Regions from separate parts of the Rhizobium sp. UGM030330-04 genome, predicted to be linked through region 1. Evidence: predicted binding sites of a transcription regulator. Region 1 holds the regulator's gene; each other region holds the start of a gene.
What was found. The regulator LexA, encoded in region 1, represses DNA repair genes until DNA is damaged. The targets are predictions, from matches to a motif close to TGTTCNNNNTGTGTTCNG.
Positions count from the first base shown of each region.

Region 1 (4,160 bases):
CGGTTCTTCAGGCTTTGGTGATGGTGTCGAAGGCCAGGAGCTTTTCGAGCAGTTTCGGCATGTCCTTCAGGTGAACCATGTTGGGACCGTCGGAAGGCGCATTGTCCGGGTCCTCATGGGTCTCGATGAAGAGGCCGGCCACGCCGACGGCCACGGCCGCGCGCGCCAGCGTCTCGACGAATTCGCGCTGGCCACCGGTGGAACCGCCCTGCCCGCCCGGCTGCTGCACGGAATGGGTGGCGTCGAAGACAACGGGCGCACCCAGCGAGGCCATGATCGGCAGCGAGCGCATGTCGGAGACCAGCGTATTATAACCGAAGGAGGCGCCGCGCTCGCACAGAAGCACATTCGGATTACCGCTGTCGTTCAGCTTGGCCAGAACATTCTTCATGTCCCAGGGGGCCAGAAACTGACCCTTCTTGACATTGATGACGCGGCCGGTTTTCGCGGCGGCAACGAGAAGATCGGTCTGACGGCTGAGAAAGGCCGGGATCTGCAGCACATCCACCACTTCGGAAACGATGGCGCATTGCTCTTCGGTGTGAATGTCGGTCAGGACAGGAAAACCGAACTCCTTCTTGAGATCGGCGAAGACCTGCATGGCGTTCTCAAGGCCGATGCCGCGCTTGCCGGAAAGCGAGGTACGGTTCGCCTTGTCGAAGGAGGATTTATAGACAAGCCCGATTCCAAGTTTGTCACAAAGCTCCTTCAGGACGCCGGCGATCATGAATGCATGTTCGCGGCTTTCCATCTGGCACGGGCCGGCAATCAGCGAAAAGCGCTCGCTGTTGGAGAAAGAAACTTTGCTGGCGCCGTCGCCGGCGGTGACTTTGAGATTGTTCGTAACGCTCATTATTTTTCCTCGAAGGCGAAGGCAACGCCCTGGCCGGGTGCTGCGGGCACCACCAGACGGCCGCCCGTTTCCATGCAGAACACGCCATTAGCAGCAAGCGCCGCCGCTGTCACGGCAAGATCGCCGACGGAAAGGACGATGCCCGCGCCGCGCAGTCCAGCATCACCCTGCCCGGCAACATTCAGCGCATATCCATTGAAGACTGGCTTCTCAGTCAATCTTATGCACGCATTGCCGGTTGCGAAAACCACATCACCGTCCGGTGATATTTTGCCGCCGCAGCCAAAAACCGTCTCTATCAGGCGTGCGGCATTCGGATCATCACCGACAAACAAGACGATCTCGCTGAGACCGGACACACCATTGGCATGGCGCTCCAGCGCCGAGCGGTCGCCCGGCAAGGCCTGCAGCCGCTGGCAGCTGAACAGGAAGAAATCCTCAGCGGAACCGCTCGCAGCAAAAGCCAGCCGGAAGGCTGCCTCGCTCTGCGAACCGTCCGGCATTTTGACCGGACGCGAAAATTCAAAGACATTACCGGCCGTCAGGCCGGAGGCCACGAATCGGTCGTGATCCCCAAGGGCGTCTTCGGTTGCAGCGACGAGAGCGGAAAAACCCTCCCCTCCGACGTGTTTCCGAAAGGCATGATCCCGCCCGGTGAAGACATCTCCTCTGCCAATCGAGGCGTTATATTTAGCCGGGTCAGCAATTGCGAGCGGCTCCAGATAGGTGCCGTCGGAGAAAAAAACACAGGCATTGTGTGTGCCGAACGGATGGAGAGCCGCCGGCGCGACCGTAAACCCAAGGTTTGCAAGGCGATTGGCGGCGACGTCGAGACGCTCGACGGGCAGTACGAGATGGTCGACGCGATAGGGTTTCGTCATTTTCCTGCTTCCTGCTGTCGGGTCCGGCAAGGCGACACCGGAACAGTCCCAGCGGCAGAAAAGCACAATTGCGTGCTTTCAGGCAAATCATCAAAACAACAGATGGCAGCTTCACGAAATTTTAGGGGATTGCGGAACACATATGGAACATATAGTGTTCGTTCTGTATTTGTTTCGCGATCTCCACTACGATTCTCAAGGGTGTTTTCCTCATGCTCACGCGCAAACAGCAGGAATTGCTTCTCTTCATTCATGAACGAATGAAAGAGTCCGGCGTGCCGCCCTCCTTCGATGAAATGAAGGACGCACTCGATCTTGCCTCCAAATCCGGCATCCACCGGCTGATCACCGCCCTCGAAGAGCGCGGATTCATTCGCCGGCTACCGAATAGGGCGCGAGCGCTGGAAGTGATCAAGTTGCCTGAGGCCTATACGCCGGGTGCGCGGCCGCAGCGCGGCTTTTCACCGAGCGTCATCGAAGGCAGTCTCGGCAAGCCAAAAGCGCCGGAACCGGCCCCTGCCCCCAAGGCGCCCGCCAACGATCTCGGCGGCGCCGTTACCGTGCCGGTCATGGGCCGTATTGCCGCCGGCGTTCCGATTTCCGCCATCCAGAACAATACCCATGATGTGGCCGTACCGGTGGACATGCTGGGCTCGGGCGAACATTACGCTCTCGAGGTCAAGGGCGATTCGATGATCGAGGCCGGCATTTTCGATGGTGACACCGTCATCATCCGCAATGGCAATACCGCCAGCCCCGGCGATATTGTCGTGGCGCTGGTGGATGACGAGGAAGCGACGCTGAAGCGCTTCCGCCGCAAGGGCGCCTCCATCGCGCTGGAAGCGGCCAATCCTGCCTATGAGACCCGCATATTCGGGCCGGACCGGGTGAAAATTCAGGGCAAACTGGTCGGACTGATCCGCCGTTACCATTGATCCGTACAGGCCGCCATCTTCTCGGGGCGAACATCGCCCTGGTGAAGAGACATCCATTGAGGATGGCGGCAATTTCGCTCGTTGGCTGACTATGCGGAAACCGGGCTGACACATTCATCCCGGGAGCAGTTTCATTCCGTACCGCTGAGCATCGGTTGCGGTCTTCATATGATATTGCGGCTTCGATTTTAGCCCGGCCTGTTGCGTTCCGTGCGTCATCCGCATGGAATTTCGGTAACGCTGCGAGGTATCCGGCCTGCGTGATGGGCTTGACGCCCATCCGTCACTTGAATGCTGACATTGATCGTTGAGCAGCCCGCCGCCACTCATCAAAGGCGTTTATGGGTGCCATGGATTATTTTCGATATTCCGCAGCGCTCCGACAGGTATAGAAATGCGCGTCATATCCGGGAGACAAGCCATGTATGATCTTTATATCGCCAACAAGAACTATTCCTCATGGTCGCTGCGGCCGTGGGTCCTGATGCGCACGCTCGGTATCGCCTTCGATGAGAAACTCGTTCCGTTCGGCGAAGGCGTCGCCTTTTCCAACTTTTCGCCGACGGGCAAGGTGCCCTGCCTTGTCGACGAGGGAGTGACGATATGGGAATCGCTGTCGATCGCCGAATATCTGGCGGAAAGACATCAGGGTATCTGGGCGAGCGACAAGCAGGCCCGGGCATGGTCGCGTTCGGCTGCGAGCGAAATGCATGCCGGCTTTTCCTCGCTGCGCAATCTCTATCCGATGTCGGTCGGCATTCGGGTCAAGCCGAAAGGCGGCGATGCCGGGCTTGCGGCCGATATCAAGCGCATCGATACGCTGTGGAGCGAAGGGCTGACAAAATTCGGCGGCCCCTACCTTGCCGGTCAGAAATTCACGGCGGTGGACGCTTTCTTTTGCCCTGTCGCATTCCGTTTCCAGACCTACGGTGCCGATCTTTCACCGGGCGCGAAAACCTATTGCGACCGGCTGCTCGCCCTGCCCGCCATGCGCGAATGGTATGAGGCCGGATTGAAGGAAATCTGGCGCGATACGGCGCATGAAGAGGAGATCGGCGGTATTGGCGAGTTGACTGCCGATCTTCGCCTGAAGGCCTGAGGACCTGTGCTGGCGATGGTCACTGCGACGTCGCCAGCAACTGCCGGACCTTTTCGGGTACATCGTGCTCGAAACGGCCGCTCTTCCAGTCATAATAGCGGTGTTCGCTCCACGGCCTGTCCGCCCCTGCGATGGCTGCGCGCAGCCTTCCGACCACCGCGGACTGCTCGCTGCCCGCAAAGTTCATTTCCACCGAACCGATACGCCGCAGAATATCACGGTTGAGCAGCAACGCTCCCGAGCGGCACTGCGAAAACGAGGTTCTGCGGGAAACAACGACTATATCGGCGATGTCGCAGGCTTTTCCGGCAAACCGGCCGTCCTCAAGAACGACGATCCATTCGCCGCTGCCCGCCCGCGCCACGCACCATATGCCTCTCATGCAGGTGAAG
Region 1 covers NZ_QKML01000012.1:80,473-84,632, forward strand. The annotation lists gene kdsA (3-deoxy-8-phosphooctulonate synthase) at 8-853, opposite strand; gene N434_RS18440 (VOC family protein) at 853-1,734, opposite strand; gene lexA (transcriptional repressor LexA) at 1,947-2,669, shown strand; gene N434_RS18450 (glutathione S-transferase family protein) at 3,091-3,768, shown strand; gene N434_RS18455 (ComEC/Rec2 family competence protein) at 3,788-4,160, opposite strand, start outside.

Region 2 (4,160 bases), on a different contig from region 1:
CCGGAAGGCGTGATATGCTCGAGGAAGATCGGGTGTTCGTATAAACGCGTCGCCATGCTTTTCCTCCCGAAGAAAGTTTGCTCAGGCGCGTTGCGGCAGAAGCGGATAACCCGCCATCACGGCACGGCCGGCCAGTGCGGCAAGCACGGCCTTCAGCGCATCGCCGGGAATGAAGGCGAGCGAACCCATGAAGGCCTTCTCGAAACCAAGCCCGACAACCAGCGCCAGATAGGTGATGCCGAAAGCATAAAGCACGACCACGCCGCCGATGAGGCTGGCGACGAAGAAACCGATGCCCTGTGTGAGAGCGGACTGGCTGCGATTGACGAGTTTTTCCGAGAGCGTGCCGGTGACGAAGACGGCCGCGATCCAGCCGATCAGGAAGCCCGTCGTCGGCGTGGTGAAAATCGAAAGGCCGCCGCGTCCGCCCGACAGGACCGGCAGGCCGATGGCGGCAATCAGGATTGTCAGCAGCACCGCGAGCGTGCCGCGCTTCGCACCCAGCACGACGCCGGCCAGCATGACGCCGAGCGACTGCGCGGTGATCGGCACGGGAATGAAGCCGAGCGTGATCGGCGGCAGAAGCCCAAGTGCGATGATGATGGCGGAAAACAGCGAGATCAGTACAAGGTCGCGGGTCGTCATGGCTCGGAAACTCCGGATGGTTATCTGGCCGTCAGCTTTGGCCTCTGAAACCGCGCGCGTCAATGGCGTCGGCAATGGCATCGGCATCCTTCAACGTCATAATGACGAGTGGCACGATGATCGTCGCCATCCGCACGGGCAGACCGCGCGCCCGGTGTGCGTCACGCACCGCATGATACCGGTTGACGATCTCAGGCACGAACCGCACGACGAGCCCGACCGCAAGCCCGATATCGGCAGCCTTGACCAGCCCCAGCCTTTCGAGAGGGGCGGCGGCAAGCGTGATCTCATCCATGAATTGCGAGATGCTGACGGTGATGGTGACGGCGGTGGCAAGCAGCGCCAGCGCCGTCAGCCGCAAAAGATTGACTGTCGCATCATGGGCCGGGAGCAAAAGATAGCTGAAGGCCGCGACGAGGAAGATGGTCAGCATCACCGGCCGCAGCCGCAGGCCGATCTCCTGCAAGGATAGCCGCGTCTCGCGCAGGATGGCGGCCGCGAGAACCACGGCGCATCCCAGCAACAACAGATCGCGGGTAAGGAACAGCGCGATGCTGAAGACCATCAGCGTCAGGAGCTTGAGGCGCGGCGAGACGCGGTAGAGCCAGCCCGTGCCTTCAACGTGCAGCGATTTCATTGCGCCACCGCCGCGAGATATTGCGCCACGGCCTCTTCAGGCGCGGCGTCCGCAATCAGCGCGCCGCCGTGGAAAACCAGCACACGGTCGAAGCCTTCAAGCAGCGGCAGATCATGGGTAATGACGATGAGCGATTGCGACAGCGCCGCCATGGTCTTTTCCACGACAGCCCGGTTTTTGAGATCAAGCTGGTTGGTCGGTTCGTCGAGAATAAGGATGTGCGGTTCGGTAACCAGAAGCGCGGCCAGCGCCGCAAGTTGCAGCTCCCCGCCGGAAAGCTCGTGCGCGCGTCTCTCCTCAAGATGGGAAATGCCGAGCCGGGCAAGAACGGCCTTCACCCGGGCTTCGGTTTCCGCCCTGCCGAGACCGAGCCGTTTCAGCCCGAAGGCGACATCGTCGCGCACGATCGGCAGGATGATCTGGTTCTGCGGATTCTGGAAGATGAAACCGACCGTCTGCAGCACCGCCTTGGCGTCCGTCACGGTGTCGAGACCGTTCACCGCAACCTTGCCCTCGCTCGGCTTGTTCAGCCCGTTGATCAGCCGCGCAAAGGTGGTCTTGCCGGAACCATTGAGGCCGATCACGCCGATACGCCGTTCCGTCAATGTCAGAGACAGCGGCTGCAGGGCCTGCCGGCCCTCGAAAGCGACACCGGCGGCGTCGAAACGGATTTCCAAGCTTACATCCTCGCGCTCGTTTTCCGGTTCTATACCCCGTCATCAACAGAAGTGAAACAAGGAACAAAAAAAGAACATTGCAATCCTGAAAAAGCCGTCATACCTTCTGCTCCATGGTGATCAAGGTTTCAAACGAAGCGGCAAGACGAATTTTTCTGGCGCGGCAGGGGCTTTCCTCGCCGCCCGGCAAGGCGCTTTCCAAGAGCGACCTGCTGCAGCTGATAACCGATATCGGTTTTGTGCAGGTGGACAGCATCGGCACGGTGGAGCGCGCCCACCATCAGATCATCTTCTCCCGCAACCAGACCTACAGGCGTGATCATCTGACCACGCTTTTGGAAAAGGACCGCGCGCTGTTCGAGCACTGGACACATGACGCTTCCATCGTGCCGACGGAATTTTATCCCTATTGGAAGCATCGTTTCCGCCGCCGCGAGCCGATCATTCAGGAGCGCTGGCGCAAATGGCACGGCGAGGGTTTCGACGCCGCTTTCGGTGAAACGCTGGAGCGCATTGCGGCAACCGGCCCGGTTCTGGCGCGGGAGCTGAAGGAAGAGGGACACCAGTCCGGCGGCTGGTGGAACTGGCATCCGTCCAAGACCGCGCTCGAATATCTCTGGCACACCGGCAAGCTGGCGATTGCCGGCCGGGTGAATTTCCAGAAGGTCTATGACCTTGCCGAACGGGTCATTCCCGGCGAGCATCACGAAACCGAGGTGGAGCATGCGGAATTTGTCGACTGGGCCTGCCGGCAGGCGCTGAAGCGGCTGGGTTTCGCCACCCACGGCGAAATCGCCGCCTTTTTCGATCTCGTCACTCCGCAGGAGGCGAGGGACTGGGTCAAAAGCCATCGCGATGAACTCTGTGAGGTCTCACTTCTTGCAAGTGACGGCGACACTGCCCGCCCGTCCTATGCCTTTGCCGGTTTCACCGCCGACCTGACCGACGTGCCGGAACCCTCATCCCGCGTCCGCGTCCTCAGCCCCTTCGATCCGCTGTTGCGTGACCGCAACCGCACGGAGCGGCTGTTCGGCTTCTATTACCGCATCGAGGTCTTCGTGCCGGAGCCGAAACGGCAATATGGCTATTATGTCTTCCCGCTTCTGGAGGGCGACCGCGTGATCGGTCGCATCGACATGAAGGCGGATCGCAAGCGCGGTACGCTGGATGTTCGGCGCCTGTGGCTGGAACCGGGCGTGCGTGCCTCGGCGGGTAGGCTGGAGAAGCTCGACGCCGAACTGGCGCGGATCGCGAAATTTACGGGGGTGGAGAGCGTGAATTATCTGGAGGGCTGGCGGGAGAACGGATGAAGGTCTTTTCGTGGTACCCGAATGTAGTGGCTAGCCGGCAAACCCGACGTCATCCTCGCCCTTGAGGCGAGGATCCACAAGCCGCGGAAACAATGGCTTCAGTGCTCATGACTCCATGTGTCTGGAGCATCTCAAGCATGTCACGTCGGGAACTGCGGGATGGATCCTCGGCACAAGGCCGAGGATGACGCCGAGCGGACGGAGAGCACACCAACCGAAGTGCTCTCGCACCCCCCCCAAAATCAGCAGATATCCGTCGCCGAAATCTGGATGCCGAAGCCTTCAAGCCCGACATAATGCCGTTCGCGGGTGGTCAGCAGCTTGATGGAGCTGATGCCGAGATCTTTGAGGATCTGCGCGCCGAGACCGATTTCCAGCCATTCGTTTTCGCGCGAACGGGCCTGGGCATGTGCTTCGTCCGGGTCGCGCGCCTTGCGGCGTCCGGCCACCTGGCCGACGCCGACGGAGCCTTCGCGCAGATAGACGATGACACCGCGGCCTTCCTCGGCGATCTTCTGCATATAATGCCGCACCGGCTGGCGGTCGCCGAAAACGTCGTCGGCGACGTTTTCGGGGTGCAGGCGAACGGGAATGTCAATGCCATCGCGGATGTCACCGAAAATCACCGCCATGTGCTGCATCGGATCCCAGGGCAGGGAATAGGTCTGCGCCTTGGCCGGCCCGAAGGGCGTTTCGATGGTGAAGGAGGATTCCATCTCCACCAGCGTTTCCTTGCGCTGGCGATAGGCGATGAGATCGGCGACCGAAACGTGTTTCATGCCGTGTTTGTCGGCAAAATCCAGCACCTGCGGGCCGCGCATCACGCTGCCATCGTCATTCACCAGTTCGCTGATGACGCCGATGGGCGGCAGGCCGGCGAGACGGCAGAGA
Region 2 covers NZ_QKML01000005.1:71,276-75,435, forward strand. The annotation lists gene N434_RS09095 (histone deacetylase family protein) at 1-56, opposite strand, end outside; gene N434_RS09100 (biotin transporter BioY) at 82-645, opposite strand; gene N434_RS09105 (CbiQ family ECF transporter T component) at 677-1,282, opposite strand; gene N434_RS09110 (energy-coupling factor ABC transporter ATP-binding protein) at 1,279-1,959, opposite strand; gene N434_RS09115 (winged helix-turn-helix domain-containing protein) at 2,073-3,269, shown strand; gene ribB (3,4-dihydroxy-2-butanone-4-phosphate synthase) at 3,512-4,160, opposite strand, start outside.
Region 2: N434_RS09110 (energy-coupling factor ABC transporter ATP-binding protein) is a predicted target of LexA. The motif match lies at 2,019-2,036, and genes of this name have one in related genera.

Region 3 (4,160 bases), on a different contig from region 1:
TTGTCTAGTGCCTTTATTCAAGGGCAGCCTTGCGTTACCAACAAGGCAGTTGTGGATGCGCGCGCAATTTTGTGACCCGCTGGCGGCATATTGTTGCGAATCCCGTGCCGAATAGTACAAGGAACTTCTACGGCTTAACGAGGAACTTCTCCGTGACCAGCGTCGAACTCGATGCCATCGATCTGAAAATCCTGCGCGAATTGCAGCGCGACGGGCGCATGACCAATGTGGAACTGGCCGAAAGGGTCGGTATTTCCGCTCCGCCCTGCCTCAGGCGCGTCCGCAAGCTGGAGGAGGCGGGTGTGATCGAGGGGTATCACGCCATGTTGAACGCGCCGAAGCTGGGTTTTGATCTCGTCGCCTTCTGCATGGTCGGCCTCAAGCGCCAGTCGGACAGCAACCTGAAGGCCTTTGCGGCGGCGACCGCCGGCTGGTCACTGGTGCGTCAGGCCTGGATGGTCTCGGGCGAAAGCGATTTCCTGCTGCATTGTGTGGCGAAAAACCTGACCGAATTTCAGGATTTCGTCATCGAGGTTCTGACGGCGGATGAGAATGTCGATACGGTGCGCACCATGCTCACCATCCGTCAGGTGAAACGCGTTGGTCTGGTGGAAATCTGAACGGCGGCAGCCTTGCGCGCCCTATCCGCGCCGTAGCGCGTCATAGACCGCACCGAGGCTTGTCGCCTCTTTTTCCAGCGGGAATAGGGTGCGCACGTGCGCAAGTCCGGCACGGGCATGGTTCAACGCCAGAGCCGGGTCGGCCAGATAGGTCTCTATCGCATCTTTCAGCGACGCATAGTCACCCGCTTCAACAACCGCACCGGTCTCACCCTTGACGATCATTTCCTCGTAAGCGCCGGCAGTGCTGGCGACGACGGCGGTTTCCGACGCCATGGCCTCAAGCGGCGTCAAACCGAAACCCTCATTGCGCGACGGCGCGACATAAAGCGTCAGCCGCCGGTACCAGGGCTTGATGTCATCGACTTCGCCCTGAAACACGATGCGGTCGGAAAGGCCGGCGGCGGCGACATCGGCCTTGAGCGCGTCACCAAAGGCCTTGTGTTCCGCCGTCACACGGCCGGAAACCACGGCCGTCCATTGCGGGTGGTGGGGCAGAAGTTCGATCATGGCGCGCACGAAGAGATCGGTGCCCTTCTGGTGGCGCACCCGCCCGAAGCAGCCGATCAGATATTGTCCCGGCAGTCCTGTGGCCGCGATCGTGTCTTCCGGGCCGGTTGCCGGGTGAAACAGGTCGGTATCGACGCCATGCATGACGACGCCATGGGGCACTTCCAGAAACGAGCCGGAGCGGGTGCTGGTCGCAACCACGGCATCCATCTTCGAAATCAGAAATCGGGTATAGGCGGAATGTCGCCTCTGTGCCGCCGAGGTGAACAGCAGCTTCACCTTCATGCGCAGCACATCGCGCATGAAAATGCCCGGCAACATTTCCAGATTGCGGCGGGCGTGCCAGATGCGCGGGCCGCCGAGCGGGCCGTTTTGCCACAGATGCCACAGATCGCGAAAGCGCACATGTGGCAGATGCGGCGGCAGGCCGGGGCCGATAACGGCTACCTTCTGTCCCAGCCGGTTCTGCACGGGGATGAGCTGAACGATGGTGGAGGTGACGCCGGAGAGCCTGCGCTTGAAGTTCGGTGCAAGCACCTGCACATCTTTCAGACTGACGTGGGACAAGATGGGCTTCCGTCTCTGCAGCTGGTTTGGCGGTTTGATACGTCAAAAAGCAATGCGCCCGCGAGGGGCGCATTGCGCGAGGCTCATCAGCCCCACTGTACCGCGAGGATTTCGTAGCCCTTGGCACCGCCCGGGGCGTTGACTTCGATGCTGTCACCGACTTCCTTGCCGATCAGGGCACGGGCGATGGGTGAGGAAATGGAAATGCGGCCAGCCTTCACATCGGCTTCCTGGTCGCCGACGATCTGATAGGTCTTTTCCTCGTCGCTGTCCTCGTCCACCAGCTTCACGGTGGCGCCGAACTTGATCTTCGAGCCCGACATCTTGGAAAGGTCGATGACTTCCGCGCGCGCGGTCAGGTCTTCGAGTTCGGTGATGCGGCCTTCATTGTGGCTCTGGGCTTCCTTGGCAGCATGGTACTCGGCGTTTTCCGAAAGGTCGCCATGGGCGCGCGCCTCGGCAATCGCCTCGATGATACGGGGGCGTTCCTCCTGCTGACGCCAGCGCAGCTCCTCCTGCAGCTTGACGAATCCACCCTGAGTCATCGGTACTTTTTCTACCATTTTTTTATCCTTCGCATTCCGGTCGCTTTACTTGCAGACACAAAAAGAAACAGGTTCCGGAGAGGAACTCCGGAACCATGCCAAAATCATAACTGAGCCGACTATATCAGAAGACGACAGCGAAATGCCAGCAAATTTGAGGAGGGCATATTCCCGCGTCTATTCATAGGCTTAAGCGATATGATTGACATTTTTCAATAGAACATATAGTGAACATTATTATGAAGAAGTCAATCAGGCAGCGACTGGCCATTCTCTCTGACGCGGCGAAATACGATGCGTCCTGTGCGTCGAGCGGCACGGTGAAACGCAACTCCGCGGCGTCAGGCGGGCTGGGCTCCACGGAGGGCTCGGGCATATGCCACGCCTATGCGCCGGATGGGCGCTGCATTTCGCTCCTGAAAATCCTGCTCACCAATTTCTGCATTTACGATTGCGCCTATTGCATCAACCGCTCCTCCAGCAATGTGGAGAGGGCACGGTTCACCGCCGAGGAGGTGGTATGGCTGACGCTGGAATTTTACCGGCGCAACTATATCGAGGGACTGTTTTTGTCCTCCGGCATCATCCGTTCCTCAGATCACACGATGGAAGAGATGGTGCGTGTGGCGCGGGAGTTGCGTGTCACGCATGGTTTTCGGGGCTATATCCACCTGAAATCCATTCCCGAAGCATCGCCGAAACTCATAGAGGAGGCGGGGCTTTACGCGGACCGGCTGTCGATCAATATCGAATTGCCCACCGATAGCGGCATCGGCCGTTTCGCGCCGGAAAAGCAGCCCGCCAATATTCGCCGCTCCATGGCCGATATACGCCTGAAGATCGAGGAGGCGGGGGAGCCGACGGTACGCACGCGCCGGACCAAGCGCTTCGCGCCCGCCGGGCAGAGCACGCAGATGATCGTCGGCGCGGACGGTGCTGATGACAGCACCATTCTCTCCACCAGCGCCCGGCTTTATGGCAGTTACGGTTTGCGGCGCGTCTATTATTCGGCCTTCAGCCCCATTCCGGATTCCTCAAAGAACCTGCCGCTGATCAAGCCGCCCCTGATGCGTGAGCACAGGCTTTATCAGGCCGACTGGCTTTATCGTTTTTACGGTTTCGACATTGGCGAGATAACCGCGACTGGCGGTGATGGCATGCTCGATCTCGATATCGATCCGAAGCTTGCCTGGGCGCTGAAACATCGCGAGCGTTTCCCGGTGGATGTCAACGTGGCGGATCGGGAGATGCTGCTGCGCGTGCCGGGTTTCGGTACGAAGACGGTCGCCTCCATCCTGTCGTCGCGACGCTTCCGCCGGTTGCGGCTGGAGGATATTGCCCGCTTCGGCGTGTCCCTCAAGAAGGTGAAAGCCTTTATCGTGGCGGAGGGCTGGACACCCGGCAAGCTGACCGAACGGCCGGATCTGCGGGCGATGTTTGCGCCGCAGCCCGAACAATTGTCACTGTTGTGACATATGGCCCGGTTCTCGAAGGGCGGGGTGATTTCGGCGAGTGGCGCGATGCCGCGCGCGCGGCGCTTGCCGCCAGCATACCGCCCGAGGCAATTGACTGGCGGTTGCGCGATGACGGGGCCGGACTTCTGGATTGTACCGGCGAGCCCTTGCCGGTGGCGGCTGCGGATGCGGATGCTGCCCGGGTTTCTGTTCCCGCCTCTTTCGTGGCACTGGCGCAGGCTGTGATCTGCCACGGTGATCGGGGTCGTTTCGCGCTGCTTTACCGGCTGTTGTGGCGGCTGGGACAGGATCGCGCCCTGCTGCAGTTCAAGTCCGATGCGGATGTTTCGCAGGCGCGACTGCTCGAAAAATCCGTTCGCCGCGATTGTCACAAGATGACGGCCTTCGTTCGTTTCAAGGAATTGCCGTTGCCGCAGGGACAGGGCGGGCGACGGCGCTTTGTC
Region 3 covers NZ_QKML01000002.1:30,814-34,973, reverse strand. The annotation lists gene N434_RS03095 (Lrp/AsnC family transcriptional regulator) at 153-620, shown strand; gene N434_RS03090 (glycosyltransferase family 4 protein) at 642-1,697, opposite strand; gene greA (transcription elongation factor GreA) at 1,784-2,260, opposite strand; gene N434_RS03080 (putative DNA modification/repair radical SAM protein) at 2,482-3,714, shown strand; gene N434_RS03075 (UdgX family uracil-DNA binding protein) at 3,711-4,160, shown strand, end outside.
Region 3: N434_RS03080 (putative DNA modification/repair radical SAM protein) is a predicted target of LexA. The motif match lies at 2,459-2,476, and genes of this name have one in related genera.